4 regions of the Neobacillus sp. 114 genome follow, and region 2 is predicted to be linked to each of the others. Evidence: a T-box and tRNA genes for the amino acid it is inferred to sense, from the RefSeq annotation. Region 2 holds a T-box; the other regions hold tRNA genes.
The links. A T-box is a leader RNA that pairs with one kind of tRNA and senses whether it is charged. The one in region 2 lies ahead of argS (arginine--tRNA ligase), so its partner is inferred to be a tRNA-Arg.
Positions count from the first base shown of each region.

Region 1: it encodes a tRNA-Arg, which carries the amino acid that the T-box ahead of argS (arginine--tRNA ligase) is inferred to sense. The anticodon was not compared.
Region 3: it encodes a tRNA-Arg, which carries the amino acid that the T-box ahead of argS (arginine--tRNA ligase) is inferred to sense. The anticodon was not compared.
Region 4: it encodes a tRNA-Arg, which carries the amino acid that the T-box ahead of argS (arginine--tRNA ligase) is inferred to sense. The anticodon was not compared.

Region 1 covers NZ_CP126144.1:2,272,773-2,276,989, reverse strand. The annotation lists gene QNN06_RS11390 (M6 family metalloprotease domain-containing protein) at 1-1,291, opposite strand, end outside; gene QNN06_RS11385 (YwaF family protein) at 1,540-2,283, shown strand; tRNA gene QNN06_RS11380 (tRNA-Arg) at 2,495-2,568, shown strand; gene QNN06_RS11375 (ATP-binding protein) at 3,049-4,217, opposite strand, start outside.
Region 2 covers NZ_CP126144.1:217,187-221,403, forward strand. The annotation lists gene QNN06_RS01165 (TetR/AcrR family transcriptional regulator) at 187-765, shown strand; gene QNN06_RS01170 (alpha/beta-type small acid-soluble spore protein) at 809-1,060, opposite strand; T-box leader at 1,173-1,389, shown strand; gene argS (arginine--tRNA ligase) at 1,443-3,140, shown strand; gene QNN06_RS01180 (DinB family protein) at 3,211-3,681, shown strand; gene QNN06_RS01185 (MFS transporter) at 3,777-4,217, shown strand, end outside.
Region 3 covers NZ_CP126144.1:5,457,112-5,461,328, reverse strand. The annotation lists gene whiA (DNA-binding protein WhiA) at 1-847, shown strand, start outside; gene QNN06_RS26925 (HPr family phosphocarrier protein) at 924-1,181, shown strand; gene clpP (ATP-dependent Clp endopeptidase proteolytic subunit ClpP) at 1,266-1,868, opposite strand; tRNA gene QNN06_RS26915 (tRNA-Arg) at 2,105-2,176, shown strand; gene QNN06_RS26910 (hypothetical protein) at 2,533-2,676, opposite strand; gene QNN06_RS31285 (alpha-helical endospore appendage domain-containing protein) at 2,735-3,493, opposite strand.
Region 4 covers NZ_CP126144.1:5,040,514-5,044,730, forward strand. The annotation lists gene tig (trigger factor) at 1-812, opposite strand, end outside; gene QNN06_RS24760 (tetratricopeptide repeat protein) at 978-2,006, opposite strand; tRNA gene QNN06_RS24765 (tRNA-Arg) at 2,110-2,186, opposite strand; gene QNN06_RS24770 (metallophosphoesterase family protein) at 2,290-2,802, opposite strand; gene QNN06_RS24775 (XTP/dITP diphosphatase) at 2,799-3,410, opposite strand; gene rph (ribonuclease PH) at 3,422-4,180, opposite strand.

The sequences.
Region 1 (4,217 bases), 2.1 Mb from region 2:
GCAACGTGATTTCCTTAACAGCATCCCCTAGTTTAACCTCAATCGGCTCAGCCCATCCTAAGAATACTTTTGAAAAAGGATCAAAGTGAGTCGGTGAGTTTCCGGAATAAGCCCCACTATCTGGATAACGCATCCAAGAGCCACCTGCCATCATGGAATAGTTTCCTACTCCTTCAGATGAGTATGCTGTATCATAGAAATCCGGCAATCCTAAAGCGTGGCCGAATTCATGGGCATAAACCCCGGCAGTAGCAGGATATGGACCCGTTTTCGCTGCTTCGTCGTAACCACCAGTAGCCTCGTTAAATCCAGCGACGTTCCCGCCGATGGCCGGTTGGATGTTGTAGTTATTGACGATGACTCCATCATACGTCATGTCCTCCGCAACCGTCTTATTAATCCACGCAGGCTGGCTCATCCCAGCATAAACATCAGCAGGTTTACCAGTTTCATAGTATTTCCCATAATATAACGCACTTAATAGACTCCATTTATGTGACCAAAATTGAGCAGGGTCAGCGCTCCACTCCGCACCCGTTCCTTCATGGATAACGAATACATTTGGAACCTCTCCATCTACTGCGTACTTTGAAAAATCAATTTGGTCATCAGCAGCCTTTAACAGGTCACGGATAAATTCACCTGTGTGGGCATCACCATTCACATTACCTAAAACATATTTACCACTTTCAGCATACGTACCTTCCTGATCTAAATAGTAGGAAGCACCTTTAGGCAGTTCCACCCAAACAAACTCTGTGTTTTCCTTACGAACAAGGTTCACTTTGCCATAACTCGATTCTTTATAAGCATTATGCATAGTGCGATCAGTCGGAGCTTTCACACCATTAAATTCCGCATATTGTTTAAAATAATCTAACTCATAAGGGTTATATTCATCACCAAAAATCAAATCCTCATAGTAATGCGCCGGCACTTGTCCTGGCAGGTCCCCAATCGGCTCGTCACCATCTTTATATTTAGCCAAAATAACAAGTACTGGCACATCACCTTTTGCGTCACGGTAAGCAACATGATTGTCACCAGCCTGCTGGAATTTTGTCCCTTGGTTAGCTAGCTTTTCTGCAGGGTCAACCTTTGAAAGGTCTTTTCCCAACTTCTTAGCTTTTTCAGCTAGTTCCGGAGACGCACCTACATAATGCGCCAAACTTAAACCATATGTACTAGAAGCCTGTTTTGCTTCCCCGCCCGGCTGGAATCCCGCCAATGCGATACTTCCTGCCAACGCCAATGTTAGACCCGTTTTTGATAATACTTTTAACAAGAGCATCCCTCCTAATAAAATCGTACTATTCAAACATATCAAAATTTTCCAATAGTCAAAAGGTACTTAATCCCCATAACTTTGGTAGCGTTTTCAAAAAATTATAAGAAGTAAGACCTTTGATCAAAACTTAAATATTTTTTGTAAAATTTTGTAATAATTTGCAAACCGATAGGTCCTTACATGCAGCATATAAAACGGTCATAATATATTTAGAAGTGTTTAAAATCGAATGGAAATAGGAGATGGTGTCGATGGATTGGTTTGGGGGCAGCTATAAAGACTTTGATTTTGAAATGTTCTCAAACAGTCATTGGATGATCATTGCCATCTTACTTCTAGGATCCACTGCAATTTTTGTAAATCGGGAAAAATTTTTCGACAACAACAAATGGAGAAAGGCGGAGATTGGGGCAGCGGTCTCGTTAATTTTAATTGAACTGACCTATCATTTCTGGATGTATATAAACGGAGACTGGGACGTTAGTCACGCTATTCCATTAGAACTCTGCAGCATCAGCTTAATTTTAACTGTTCTTTTGTTATTAACTAGGAAGAAAATCATATACGAAATTTTGTTGTTCACAGCCCTATTGGGAGCGTCACAGGCCATTTTCACCCCAGCCTTAAACTTTGACTTCCCGCATTTTCGTTTCTTTCATTTCTTTTACACACATTTAATGGATATTTGGGTGGTGCTCTACTTTACATGGGCTAGGGGCTACCGGCCTACCATTTGGTCTGTCGTAAAGCTTTTTGTTTTCTTAAATGTGTTAATGCCAATCATCATGTGGATCAATAAACTAGTCGGCGGAAATTATATGTATTTAAGCCATAAACCGAAAACAGCAAGTTTATTAGACGTCTTGGGGCCATACCCATACTATATTTTATCGCTTGAAGCGCTGTTAATCTCACTTAGCCTAATCGTCTGGTTAATCTTCCGTGAAAAAGGAAACGGAAACACCAAAAGAATTAAGGAACTACCAATTCGCTAAACTTCATTATTGACCTTTTTCGAAGTTCGAATTATAATAATAAACGTTCCTTAATTTTAAATGTCCCGATAGCTCAGCACGTTCGAATCCGCTCCCTTGAATATGCTTCAGCCTACTGACCGAACTGCTGCTTGATTAAGCTTACTGAGGTCAGGACGGGATTTAGCCACACTTTTTTGTGTGATGGAACTAAATATTCAGTTGTAAATTTGTCCCGATAGCTCAGCAGGATAGAGCAACAGTTTCCTAAACTGTAGGTCGGAGGTTCGAATCCTCTTCGGGACGTACGTAAAGACACCCTTGCCGCTGCAAGGGTGTCTTTGTTTTGCTCTCTTAGTTTCCATTATCACTCAGTTAGCGTGTTCAACATATAAGTAATGAAATTCCTTTCATGGCATAAAAATAGATTATTAGACATGCTTCGGTTTCCCGAATCAGGTCAGGAGGAATATTATGATTGAAACATTTCATGAACTTATTAATATTGAAAACATAATCTGGTTGTTCCCTGTCATGTTTATGTTCCATGCCTTGGAAGAGATCATAACTATTGAGAGTTTTATAACAAAGTACAAAAAACAAATCTGTTAGGACAAAAATTAATTCGGTATTCTGTCTAATTATCAAATGAAGGTAGTTGTTTTGATTAGTGTGTTTAATCCTGCAAAATTGAATGTAATCCACTTGTCCCTTCATTTTTACTAAAAAACCAAGCCGGAAAAAATCCGGCTTGGTTTAATAATCCTTCCAAATATTATTTTCGCTTTAGGCTATCTGAGGCAAAAGAATAATAAATTCTGTCCCCACTCCCTTTTCGCTTTTCACTTGGATCTTCCCCTTAAAAGAACTGATAATTTGAAAGCTTACCATCATTCCGAGTCCCGTCCCGCTTTCCTTTAAGGAATAAAACGGAGAGCCAAGCCGGTCGATTTGCTCTTGGCTCATCCCGATTCCTTGATCCTTAATGCTAATTTTTATATACCCATCTTCATTTGAAACACATGAAATCCACACCATTCCACCGGTCGGCATCGACTCGATTGCATTTTTCAAAATATTAATCAAGGACTGGTTTAATTTTTGAGGATTAGCATAAATCCAACCATTTTCATAAATATCCGTTTTTATCTCAACATTATAGCCAAGGGCGTAACTGTGAATAAGATTAACCACACGATGTAATTGGTTTCCTACATCAACTCTTATTTCGTTATGGATGGTTGGTTTCCCAAAAGATAAGAAATCATTAATAATTTCATTGGCTCGATCTAATTCTTCGATGGATAGCTGGATGTATTCCTTTTTCTTTTGAGCCAAATTGGGTTCGTCAAGAAGCTGCAGAAAACCTCGAGTCACCTGCATCGGATTTCTAATTTCATGAGCAAAAACACTTGTTAACTCACTGATTACTCGTAATTTCTCTGAGTCTTGCATCTCTAGCCGCAGCTGGTGGATCTCCCTGATTTTTTCAATTAACAAAGTGAAGGACCAGGTAAATACGACAGCAAAAATCAAATGAATCATCTGTACTTTAAGATGTTCAAACGTAAAACCTCTTAACATCCCAAAAACAGTAAGGCCAATTAAACAGTAGTAAACGGAAAGGCCCACTGCAATTTTAACCCTTTTATCTTTTTTCGCCTTTTTGAAAGACTTTTGAAAAAACAATATAAAAGGAAGTGATATCAATAAGACAAGTACGGTATTATAAAAACCCACGCTGATGCCGAAATTAAGTCGATACAGTAGGATTAGGCCCGCGAGGAAAATACTCGGCCAAAATCCTCCGTATAGGCTTCCTAACAGAAGAGGGATAATTCTTAACTCCAACCTGGCATTTTGACCAAAACTCACTGGAAAGGACATGCAAAGTATTATTGAAATCCCCCACAAAATGGTCATTATGACATGTTTATTTTTTTCGCTCTTTACCT
Region 2 (4,217 bases):
TAACAGCATAGTGTCTGAGATTTGACACTGTATGATCTTATAATTATTGACTAGCCAAATTCCCACAAGTTTTACATTCTTCCAAAAACATTCCAGATAAATTTGAAACCGAATTCAAGCTGTGCTATAGTAAAAGCATATTAATTGACCGTAGAACCAAATTAGTCAATGAGAAGGATGTGCGCTATGGCACCTGATCGCAGAAGAATGATTGTGGAGGCAGCAACTAAGTCTTTTTCCTTGTTTGGCTATAAAGCAACGACCATGGACCAAGTTGCCAAGCTTGCAAACGTCGGAAAGGGAACCATATATACATTTTTTAAAAATAAAGAGGAGTTATTCGAAGAAATCATTTCTTCTTTAGTGAAGGAAATGATTGCGGAGGCGGATTCTGTCATTAACCCGGAATTGCCCTTTACGGAAAATGTCCATCGGGCCCTTTATCGTTTACTAGAATTCCGCTCTAGGCACCAATTAATGATTAAATTGGTACAAGAAGAGGCTGAAATGGGAACTCTAGCAGTTTCGGAAATGCTCCAGCATGTGGAGGACGAAATTATCGGTTATTTAAAGGAAAAAATCGAAACGGCTATTGCTAAGGGAGCAATACCAGCGGTGAACTCGGAAATAACTAGTTTTCTTTTGCTGAAAATGTATATCGCCTTGGTTTCGGATTGGGAAAAAAATCATGACCCGTTAAGCTCTGAGCAAATTGCGGAAATTATGAAGGTATTTTTGTTGAAGGGGCTTCCAAAAGGAACGTAACGCGATAAAGCACTGGGGGAAAGTCCCCAGTGCTTTATTTGGGTTATTTTTTGCTTAGGTTTTGCTGAGCCATTTTGACGAGTTCGCGGACCATGCTGCCGCCAAGCCTGCCGCCAACCTTGCCGGCTTGTTCCGAGGTCAGCTTGCCGTTATAGCCTTTTGACAAGGGCACGCCAACTTCTTCAGCTGCCTCGAATTTGGCATCCTCAGGACGCTGTGCCTGCACGACCTTAGCCTTTAACTGATCTAACCCGCCTCTCGCCTCTGGGACAAGTATTTTGTTTCTTCTCGCCATGAAAATCCCTCCTTTATGATTAGAATTTCCATAACGGAAAAATTCATCAAAAACATCTGCAAGGGCTGGATAAATCCGTTTCTTTCCAGTATAATAACCAATAATTAAGCGAATAAATTCGGTGAAAAAGAGAGTAGTTATCTCGGAAGTTCAAGCGAGTCAGGGGTGGTGGAAGCCTGATACGGAGCAGATAATGAAACGCACTTTGGAGAAGCGCCCTTGAAAATAGTAGAGGGTGCCGGAGAATCCTCCGTTAACAAAGATCAAAGCCGGTTCAAGTATGAACAATTAGAGTGGTACCGCGGGAATTTCAAACTCTCGTCTCTTTGTATAGAGACGGGAGTTTTTTGCATTTATATAAAAATGAAGGAGGTCATAGGAAATGAACTTTAAGAAAGAGCTTGCAGAAGTCTTACATCAAGCATTAGAAGGCGAATTAGCCTCCCAAAATATTGAGCAGTTAATTGAAAAACCAAAAAATCAGGACCATGGGGATTTAGCTTTCCCGTGTTTTTCACTCGCGAAACTGAAGCGTAAGGCACCGAATTTAATTGCCCAAGAGTTAAGCGAAAAAATCCAGTCCCCCACTTTTGAAAAAATAGAAGTGGTCGGAGCCTATCTTAACGTGTTTTTAAATAAAAGGCTTGTCGCGGAACAAATCATTAACAACATTATTAATGAAAAGGGCCAATATGGTGCCCATGATTTTGGCCAGGGTGGCAATGTTACCATTGACATGTCATCTCCTAATATCGCCAAACCGTTTTCAATGGGGCACCTGCGTTCAACTGTTATTGGAAATGCCATTGCCTTAATTCTTGAAAAATGCGGCTACAAGCCAATCAAAATCAACCATCTTGGCGACTGGGGCACCCAGTTCGGAAAGTTGATTTCCGCCTATAAACGCTGGGGAGATGAGGAAAAGGTCAAGGCAAATCCAATCAAGGAACTGCTTGCCCTGTATATTAAATTCCATGCAGAGGCGGAAACGAATCCGGCTCTTGAAGACGAAGGACGCGGCTGGTTTAAAAAGCTAGAAGATGGTGACCAAGAAGCGCACTCCTTATGGCAATGGTTCCGTGATGAATCCCTAAAGGAGTTCTCAAGAATTTATCAGCTCATGAACGTGGAATTTGACTCCTATGCCGGGGAAGCTTTTTACAATGATAAAATGGATCGTGTTGTCCAGCTTCTTGAGGAAAAACAACTGCTCGTGGAATCTGACCAGGCCCAGGTTGTCGAACTGACCGAAGAGGAGCTTCCGCCATGCCTAATTAAAAAATCGGACGGTGCGACGCTGTATGCCACTCGTGATCTAGCGGCTGCTATCTACCGGAAAGAAAATTACGACTTCGTACAATCCTTATATGTCGTCGGCCATGAGCAAAGCCTTCATTTTAAGCAGCTGATTGCGGTATTGAATAAAGCTGGCTTCGAGTGGGCCGATAAAATGGTCCATATTCCATTTGGGATGATGTTAAAAGACGGCAAGAAAATGTCGACCCGTAAAGGCAAGGTTGTCCTCTTGGAGGAAGTTTTGAACGAATCAATCGCGATGGCTCGGCATAATATTGAGGAAAAAAATCCAAATCTGGCGGACAAAGATGGAGTGGCCAAGCAGGTCGGTGTCGGTGCAGTTATTTTTCACGACCTAAAAAACAACCGGATGAACGATATTGAATTTTCCTTAGAGGAAATGCTTCGTTTTGAAGGGGAAACAGGCCCTTATGTGCAGTATACATTTGCGAGAGCCAGCTCAATATTACGAAAAGCTGGATGGAAGGCGGAGACAGCACTGGCGGCCGTCTATCAGACTACATGGGAAAACGAATGGAAGGTCATCAGCATGTTAATGGAATTTTCCAACGCCATTAAGCGTGCATGCGAAAACTACGACCCATCACAAGTCGCTAAATACATTGTCGACCTTGCCCAAGTCTTTAATAAATACTATGCCGAAGTTAAAGTGCTGGAGGAAAGCGAGGAGCAAAATGCACGCCTGGCACTTGTCTACTCTGTAACAATCGTTCTTAAAGAAGGCCTCCGTCTCTTAGGAATTGAAGCTCCTGAAGAAATGTAAGAGCATTTTATTTAAATATTGGGAAAAATGGGATAAAATAAAAGGTAGATAATGATTGGAGGGCTAAGGGATGAGTGAGGTATTATTAAAAAGTTTTGCAACCGCGAGGAGTTACTTGTTAAATAATGTAGAGGCGCTGGATGAAAATATTGTAGATATCCAGCCGGAAGGATTTAATAATACAATCCACTGGCATGTGGGCCATGTGTTAACTGTTGCTGAACAATTTATGTTTGGCTTTCCAAAAAAGTCTGCTATTTTACCAGCCAATTATTTAGAGCTATTTGGCAAAGGTACAAAACCGGCCGATTGGAATGGCGAGGTCCCATCTGTTCAGGAATTGACGGCTCAGTTAAAGGAACAGTTTAAACGAATCCAAGAAATTCCGGTTGAGAGTTTTGCAGAGAAACTAAAAGCACCATTTCTTGGCCAAGAAACGTACGGCGAACTGACGAGCTTTGCGATCTTTCATGAATCTATGCACTTAGGGCAAATTGCAGCGATGAAACGAGTTGTCCAAGCGGCTGCTCAAGTAAAATAAATAATAGTGAAATTTCGTTTCTGCTTACTATGTAGAAACGATTTTTCGTTCTATATAGGGAAACATAGAAAAAGAGAGGACGTCTAAAAATCTTTATGGATATTCAGCAGGAAAGACCGAAAGAAAGAATTTGGACAAAGGATTTTGTCCTTATTATATTCGCTAATTTTTTTATCTTCCTTGGATTTCAAATGACATTGCCTACGATTCCGCTTTTTGTTGAAAAACTGGGCGGCAATGACCAGCTAATTGGTTTTGTTATTGGTATTTTTACCTTTTCTGCACTGCTTCTCCGCCCCTTTGCCGGGAAAGCACTCGAGACAAAGGGGAGAGGGTTTGTATATTTATTGGGGTTGGCGATTTTTGTACTATCAGTGGGATCGTTTGGCTTCCTGACAAGCTTTGCCTTCTTATTTGTGATGCGTGTTGTCCAAGGGGTAGGCTGGGGCTTTTCCACCACCGCATCGGGAACCATCGCCACCGATTTAATTCCGGCATCCCGGCGAGGAGAGGGGATGGGCTATTATGGGCTGTCG
Region 3 (4,217 bases), 1.2 Mb from region 2:
TTCCTTTTCAAATCGAAAAATCATTGTCGATATTCAAACCGAAAATGCTGCGATTGCCAGAAGAATTTATACATTGATTAAAAAGAATTACCAGGTTCAGGTTGAGCTGCTTGTCCGCAAAAAAATGCGCTTGAAAAAGAACAATGTTTACATCGTGCGTTTGGCAGAGCAGGCCAGGGAAATTCTCGAGGATACGAAAATCCTTGGTGAGGGTTTTACCTTCATCCATGATATCTCCCCCGAACTGATAACAAAGAAGTGTTGTAAGCGTTCTTATCTGCGTGGTGCGTTTTTGGCCGGAGGTTCCGTGAATAACCCGGAAACATCCTCCTATCACTTGGAAATTGCTTCACTATATAAGGAGCATAATGATTCCTTATGTGAATTGATGAATACATTTGACTTGAATAGCAAAACGCTTGAGCGCAAAAAAGGCTATATTACGTACTTAAAAGAGGCTGAAAAGATAACCGAGTTTTTAAATATTATTGGCGCGCATAATGCCCTGCTCCGCTTTGAGGATGTCCGAATTGTCAGGGACATGCGTAATTCCGTTAACCGCCTGGTAAACTGTGAAACCGCCAATCTTAATAAAACAATCGGTGCCTCAATAAGGCAGGTAGAAAACATCCGGTTCATTGATCAAACGGTTGGCCTGCAGATTTTACCTGATAAATTGCGGGAAATAGCTGAACTTCGGTTGAATTATACAGACGTTACCTTAAAGGAACTGGGTGAAATGGTTTCCGGCGGGTCTATTAGCAAATCCGGCATCAATCATCGCCTGCGTAAAATTGATGAAATTGCCGAGAGGCTGAGGGCTGGAGAAATGCCATCTGTGAAGTAGATATAATTTTAGAATAGTTTGTTAAAGAATGAGCATTCATTTTATATTATAGTGGGATAATGAGGAGGAATTTGAAATGTTGGTTAAAGAAGTAGAAGTTAAATTAAGAACTGGTTTACAGGCGCGTCCTGCTGCCCTATTTGTACAGGAGGCGAACCGCTTTTCGGCAGATATTTTCCTAGAGAAAGACGGCAAGAAAGTAAATGCCAAAAGCATTATGGGCTTAATGAGCCTAGCTGTCGGTTCAGGCGTTGTCATCAATATTATTGCAGACGGCTCTGATGAAGAAACTGCCATTAAGGCATTATCAGAATTTATTCAGAAGGATCATTAAGAAAAAAAGCTGGCTCACATTCGAGACCAGCTTTTTTGTATTAAAAAAGCAATCGGCATGCCCGCCGATTGCCCGTTATAAGTATTATTTGTCTTTCTTATCAAGAATATTGCGTGTAATGATGTTGTCAATTAAGCCATATTCTTTTGCTCTTTCAGCAGTCATGAAGTTATCGCGGTCGGTATCTTGGCGAAGTACTTCAATTGGCTGGCCAGTGCGCTCGGCTAAAATGCCGTTTAATTTTTCGCGAAGGAATAGAATGCGCTTAGCGGCAATTTCAATTTCAGTTGCCTGGCCTTGAGCTCCTCCTAGCGGCTGGTGAATCATCACTTCAGCGTTTGGTAAAGCAAAGCGCTTGCCCTTTTCCCCAGCGGCAAGTAAGAATGCGCCCATTGATGCTGCCATACCGATACAAACAGTTGATACATTTGGTTTAATATACTGCATGGTATCATAAATGGCCATTCCAGCGGTGATGCTTCCGCCCGGGCTGTTGATATAAAGAGTAATGTCCTTTTCAGGATTTTCCGCTTCAAGGAACAACAATTGTGCTACAATGCTGTTAGCAACATTATCATCAATTCCGCTGCCAAGCATGATAATTCGGTCTTTTAATAATCGGGAATAGATATCGTATGCTCGTTCGCCGCGATTCGTTTGTTCAATGACTGTAGGAATCAAATTCATTTTTCTTCCTCCTTTGAATAAAAAATGTAAAAAGCTTATGTATAGTTATCATACACTGATGGTCAATAAAGGTCAAACAATTCATCTCGAAAAATGTTCGACAACTTTCCCTCATTCATGATAACCAATCTTCGGCATTTTTAAAACCGTATTGGACTCTTATAAATACTATAACTGTTAAACCACTTGCAAAAAAAGATAACTCGCTGTATAATATAAAAGTCGCTAATATTTTTGCCCTCGTGGTGCAACGGATAGCACGTAAGATTCCGGTTCTTAAAATGTGGGTTCGATTCCTGCCGAGGGCGTACTACAGACTTTGTTATTGTTGAGTTTTTCAGCAATGGCAAGGTCTTTTTTAATTTCCTTTTTCATTCGTGTATAACCTTTGATGGTAGAACTCATCAATGGCAAGTAAGAAAATCTCTCTTACTCAGATCGAAAATACTTGTGGTAGGATTAGGAACAGCAATAGTACATTTATTGATTCTTACCTATAAGTAGAAATAATTTCCTATGATATAGGATAACAACTATATCAAGCAAAATACAACAAAACCTTCCTTTGGTTTAAAAGAAGGTTATCTGGCATGCACCTTTTAAGTCTGTATTCTATAATTATTTGCTTTTCTTGCTCCGCCTTATTTTTTAGTTTGCCATTATTTTATATTTGACGGCGTTTTCCACAGCCGCAACCACCGTGTTTAATGATTTGAATCGATTTTTTTACGATTGGCTGGGAATTTGATGATTTTATAGTGTTTTGTTGGTTGGCTGTACTTTGCTCATTATTGCTTTGTTCATTCATTTTTTCCCCCCCCTTTTAGAAAATACAGCAAAAATGCTGTCTCTTCGTCCATTAAAAGCTACGGGCAAGTACTGCCAATAGTTATTGGTACTGGTACTGTGATTGTTACATTCAGTATATTACCTGTATCGCTTGGTACCCTTACAGTCACGGTATTAGTAATACGATTAATGGTAATAGTAAAACTAACACCAGTTACAAGTGGATTTCCATTAAAGGTTACATCTCCGGTACCCATAATGGTCACAGTTTCAGCTGTGCAAACAACACTTGAAATTGCACCAATAGTAAAACCTAAGGTTCCTAAACCACCCGACGCAATCAATGTTAATTCGAAAACAGAATCGCCTGCTACACAACTAGGACAAATGTTGATATTCAGTGTTGCTATAGCAGCCACGAAACCAGGTATAATAGGGATTGGAATAGGAGGATTAAGTGTGATTGAAGTTGCAGGTAGTAAAACACTACACCCACATGTACCTGGTGTTGGACCTCCGCCTCCAACAGCAGCGATCAAATCAAGAACATTTTCAAATTTGAACTCTAGTAACATTTCTTTCTTGATCACGTCACGAAGGGTTCTTTGAACACTAGCGTCGAGAGCAAGAAGATTGGTTAACGAAACTGTTGCAGGAGTGAATGCCCTTGCTGGGGTTAAGGTGCCAAGAACAAATTGAATTTTTTCCGCTTCTGTGTTTACAAGGTGAGCGAGAGCTAACTCCTCAAGGGCAATCGAAGCCAACAGTAATGGAACAGTTTGTGCAGTGCTAAGAGAAATGGTAGGTGTCATACTAGGGAAATTTGGTAAACTCATAAATTTTTCACCTCCTTGATAAGTAGTCCTAGAGTGGAACAAAAGCTGTTTTAACCTTCATTCCCTATTATTTATATTCAAGTAAAATTTAAGAGATTGTGTTTTTGTCTGTTTTTTCGTATAAACTAGCAAAAAAAAGGCTGCCGCCCATTCGTTTTAACAGTTTTTTGATATAACAAAATGAAGCTGGATTTTTGGAGAAAAATTCCCAAGCAGGGTCCTGCGCTTACTCAGGAAGAGGTGAACACTATGCATGACCTGAATATTTCCAATATTACACCTGTGATATATTATTTCAATATTACATTTTTGTACAGGCTTGACACGAGAACCTAGAAATATAAATGCCCATTTTATAGTTTATAGAATGAAATCGGCTGTTAACGGTCCGTCCCCAATTGGTAGAGGATAGCCTCCTGCAATTATAGACTCAGAAATTGGACATTCGCATTTCGTATTTCAGGGGTGTGCGAGCCGTATAACTTAATCGTTTTCCTTTTTCCGCTCAATAATGGTACGCCAAGAGATAGAATAACTAGCTGAAATAGCCAAGAAAAATGAACCGAATTGATAAGGATTTGCTCCGTCTCATTTTTGTCTCTGGATTATAACTGGCGGCGTTTTCCTCAGACGCAACCACCTTGTTTTATTAGCTCGTGGTTTCCTTGATCACTCATAGTGTTATTCCTCTCCTTTAACAAACGAAAACGAACAATTCCCATTC
Region 4 (4,217 bases), 1.6 Mb from region 2:
AATGCATCTAAAGTTTCAACTTCATCATCTACGTCTTTAGCAAACTCGTCATCTAAAGCAGGAAGTTCTTTACCTTTGATTTCGTGAACAGTTGTTTTGAACACAGCTGGTTTACCTGCAAGCTCTGCTGCATGGTATTCTTCTGGGAAAGTTACTTCTACTTCTTTAGATTCGCCGGCAGCAACGCCAACAAGTTGTTCTTCAAAGCCAGGAATGAAAGAACCTGAACCTAGATCAAGAGAGTAGTTTTCACCTTTGCCGCCTTCGAATGCTTCGCCATCAACAAAGCCTTCAAAGTCGATCACAACTGTGTCGCCAAGTACAGCAGTTCCTTCTTCTTTCACAACAAGCTCAGCATGACGGTTTTGAAGAGCTTCTAGTTCTTTTTGAACATCTTCGTCAGTTACAGTTGTGTCAAGTTCTTCAATTTCTAGGCCTTTGTATTCGCCTAAAGTTACTTCAGGTTTTACTTGAACAGTTGCCTTGAAAGTAAAGTCTTTGTCTTTGCCCATTTCCTCAAGATCAAAATCAACATTTTCAGGCTGAGCAATTGGCTCGATTCCAGTTTCATCGATTGCAGTCATGTATGCATCTGGAAAAATAAAATCTAATGCATCTTGGTATAGAGCTTCTACACCAAAGCGCTTTTCAAACATTCCACGAGGCATTTTACCTTTACGGAAGCCTGGAACATTAATTTGTTTTACTACTTTTTTGAAAGCCGCGTCTAAACCTTCGTTTACTTTATCTGCACTTACTTCAATTGTAAGGACACCGCGGTTTCCTTCTAACTTTTCCCATTTTGCAGTCATTCTTTTCCCTCCAACATCTATTACTCATTTCATTCGTAACGAATTTAAATTCGGAATATGTCTTGTCCACGAAGCCATTTTCCACTTTTTTTGCTGTAAAATAGTTTTTTACACAATGCAACCCTTACATTATAACACAGGATTTGTTTCTTTCAACAGCGAAGGCTATAGATTAGGATAAGAAATTTTCTCAATTTCTTCTATTTCCTGTATAGCAAGGGTGATTTCAACCGGCGATACGTCATAGTCTTTAGATAATTCATTTATTTCTGAGTTTATCCCCATATATTCCTGCGCCAAATATTGAAAGCCAGCAGCCCAGGCAGCCGGGTTCTCTGGCTCCAATTCGAATGGGTAGCTGATAAAGAAAATGCGCTCTACCATTTCACTGATGCTGGCAAAGAGAACGGGATTGCTGCTTTCAAGCCGATTCTCAAGCAGTTCTTTAATAGAGGTCATTTTCGGCTGATGTCTTACATCTGGTATTCCTGTCGGATTTATGGTTATTTCTTCCGAAAATTTAACCATTTTTATGTCTTTGTCGACTTCCTGCTCTTTTAAAAGAGTTAATAGGATTGTTTTTAAAAAGGGATGGCCTATTTCCGCTTTTAAGTATTCTTCTATTTCGGGGACATAAGGCCTGATGTTTTTATCTGAAAGACTTGAGATGGACAGCATTTGCTCGTTCAGGCTGGTTAAGGATAATAGATTTAATGAAGCCGGATCGATATCCTCCTCAGGCTCTTCACTCCTCAGATCAAGGCTTTTGTTCTCTGCCATTTTCCGGCTGAATTGGAGAAGTGTTAAGAAATGTTCCAGTCTTTCCGGCGGAATCTCTTTTTCCTCCAAGAGCGCCTCAATAGTTGAGACAATTTCCTGATATTCATGAAGTTGAATAAGCACTGTTACGAATAAATCCACCAATTGAAAATAGTCGCCAATTCCTTTATGGAGCATTTCCTTTGCAAGGACTTTTGCCTTTTGAAAATTCCCAGCCTCAAAATAGGCAAGGACCAGGCCGATTAAAACATCATCGTTATCCTGATCCAGTTCTTTCGCTTCTTCGAGAAGCTCGATGGCTTCAGCATATTTTTTATTGTGCAGGCTTTCTAAGCCTTTGTCCGTTAATCTTTTTTCCATTCCGGGAAAAAAAATCACGTTATCTATTTTTCTCACTTTTTCCCGCTTTTTCATAAGAATCCATCCTTGTAGGTTATCAATGGAAAATAGTGTAACATAATTAAAGCACAAAAAAAACTCACCTTATGAGGTGAGTATATATTTTGGTATGTAGTAGTGGCGTCCCAGGAGAGATTCGAACTCCCGACCGCACGCTTAGAAGGCGTGTGCTCTATCCAGCTGAGCTACTGGGACATAGTCATTTATCAAAGACAAGTTTTATTATATTACCGTATTATTTTATTGTCAATAGATTATAAATTTTTTTCTAAGAAATATTGGGGGATCCCCCCCAATATTAATTAAACTTGAATTCGCGAGCCAATCCAGATATTTCTTTGCCGTTTAGTTCATACACAGTCATCCTAACGACTTTCTCTTGCAAGTCAAGGATCACGTATGTTTTTTCAACACGCTGGCGCGGGAGGCGGATACTGCCTGGGTTCAGGTACAAGGTACCGTCGATCACCTCTGCCCCCAAGATATGCGAATGCCCAAAACAGACAATATCAGCTCCAGATTCTTGAGCTTTGTATGTTAATTTCATCAACGAAGTTTTGACCGAATATCGATGGCCATGGGTAATGAAAATCTTTTTTCCAGAGACATCCGTTACCAGCTCCAGCGGGAATCCGCCAAAATCACAATTTCCGCCAACCGTAAAATACCCCGTTAAGGACTTGTGATCCGGGTCTAACTGGGAATCACCACAATGGATCATTAAATCGACATCGTCCAAGTGCCTTTCCCTAATTACCTCAAGCTCTTTCGTCATACCGTGGCTGTCGCTGACGACCAATACCTTGCTCATTTGCCTTCAGCGCTTTCCAGCTTCGAATCTAGCACCGAATCCAGTTTTCTTAACGCATTCGCCCGATGGCTGATTTTATTTTTTTCATCAGCAGATAGCTCTGCCATAGCCACTCCCTTTTCCGGTACAAAAAAGACCGGGTCATAGCCGAAACCGTTGGTACCTCTTGGATCTTCCAATATCCGGCCTTCACAGGTACCTGACACTGTAAACGTCTCCTGACCAGGGATGGCAACTGCTAAAGCACAATAGAAGCGTGCTGTTCTCTGCTCCTCAGGAACACCCTCTAGCTCTCTCAGTACCTTATTCGTGTTATTCAAGTCATTTTTCGGTTCCCCAGCATAGCGGGCGGAATAGATGCCCGGACGGCCTTCAAGCGCGTCAACGATTAGTCCGGAATCATCGCCAATTACCATTTTCCCAAGTGCCTTCGAAATGGTTTCCGCCTTTAATGTGGCATTTTCCTCAAAGGTTGTACCGGTTTCTTCTACCTCCGGAAGTTCCGGAAAGTCCAGCAACGTCCGCACTGTAATTCCTCTGCTTGCAAAGATATGCTCAAACTCCCTGGCTTTTCCAGGATTTTTCGTGGCAATGATAACTTCATTCATGTGAATCTCCTCTATTTCTTTCTGCGATTTTCAATTTTTTGCATGACTTCCTCGCCAAGGGCCGCCTTTTGCTGTTCAAACAGCTCCATGAGCCCCTCTTGAGCAGCACCAAGCAACCCTTGGAGATCATTGTAGGAAAACGTTGCTTCCTCACCCGTTCCCTGCAGCTCAACAAATTCGCCGCTGCCTGTCATGACAACATTCATATCGACCTGTGCCTTGGAATCCTCTATGTAATTCAAATCTAACACTACTTGACCGCCCTCTAAAATTCCGACACTCGTTGCTGCTAAATAATCAGTAATCGGAAACTTCGATAATGATTTTTTCCCGGAAAGCGATTGTAAGGCGAGAGACATAGCCACAAAAGCCCCCGTTATCGAAGCAGTTCTTGTTCCGCCGTCAGCCTGAATGACATCACAGTCAATCCAAACAGTTCGCTCGCCCAGCGCTTCAAGATCAACTACCGCTCTCAAAGCACGGCCGATTAAACGCTGGATTTCCATCGTCCGGCCGGTAACCTTGCCTTTCGAGGACTCCCGGATATTCCTTGTTTCCGTTGCCCGGGGAAGCATCGCATATTCCGCGGTAATCCAGCCCTTGCCTTGCCCTCTCATAAACGGTGGGACCTTATCCTCAATGCTAGCGGTACAAATCACCTTTGTATTTCCTACTGAAATAAGGACCGAGCCTTCCGGATGCATTAAATAATTTGTTTCAATATGTACGGGCCTTAATTGCAATGGCTCTCTTCCGTCTGCACGCGCCATATCCCAAACTCCTCCTCCATGGTTGTCGTAAGGGGCT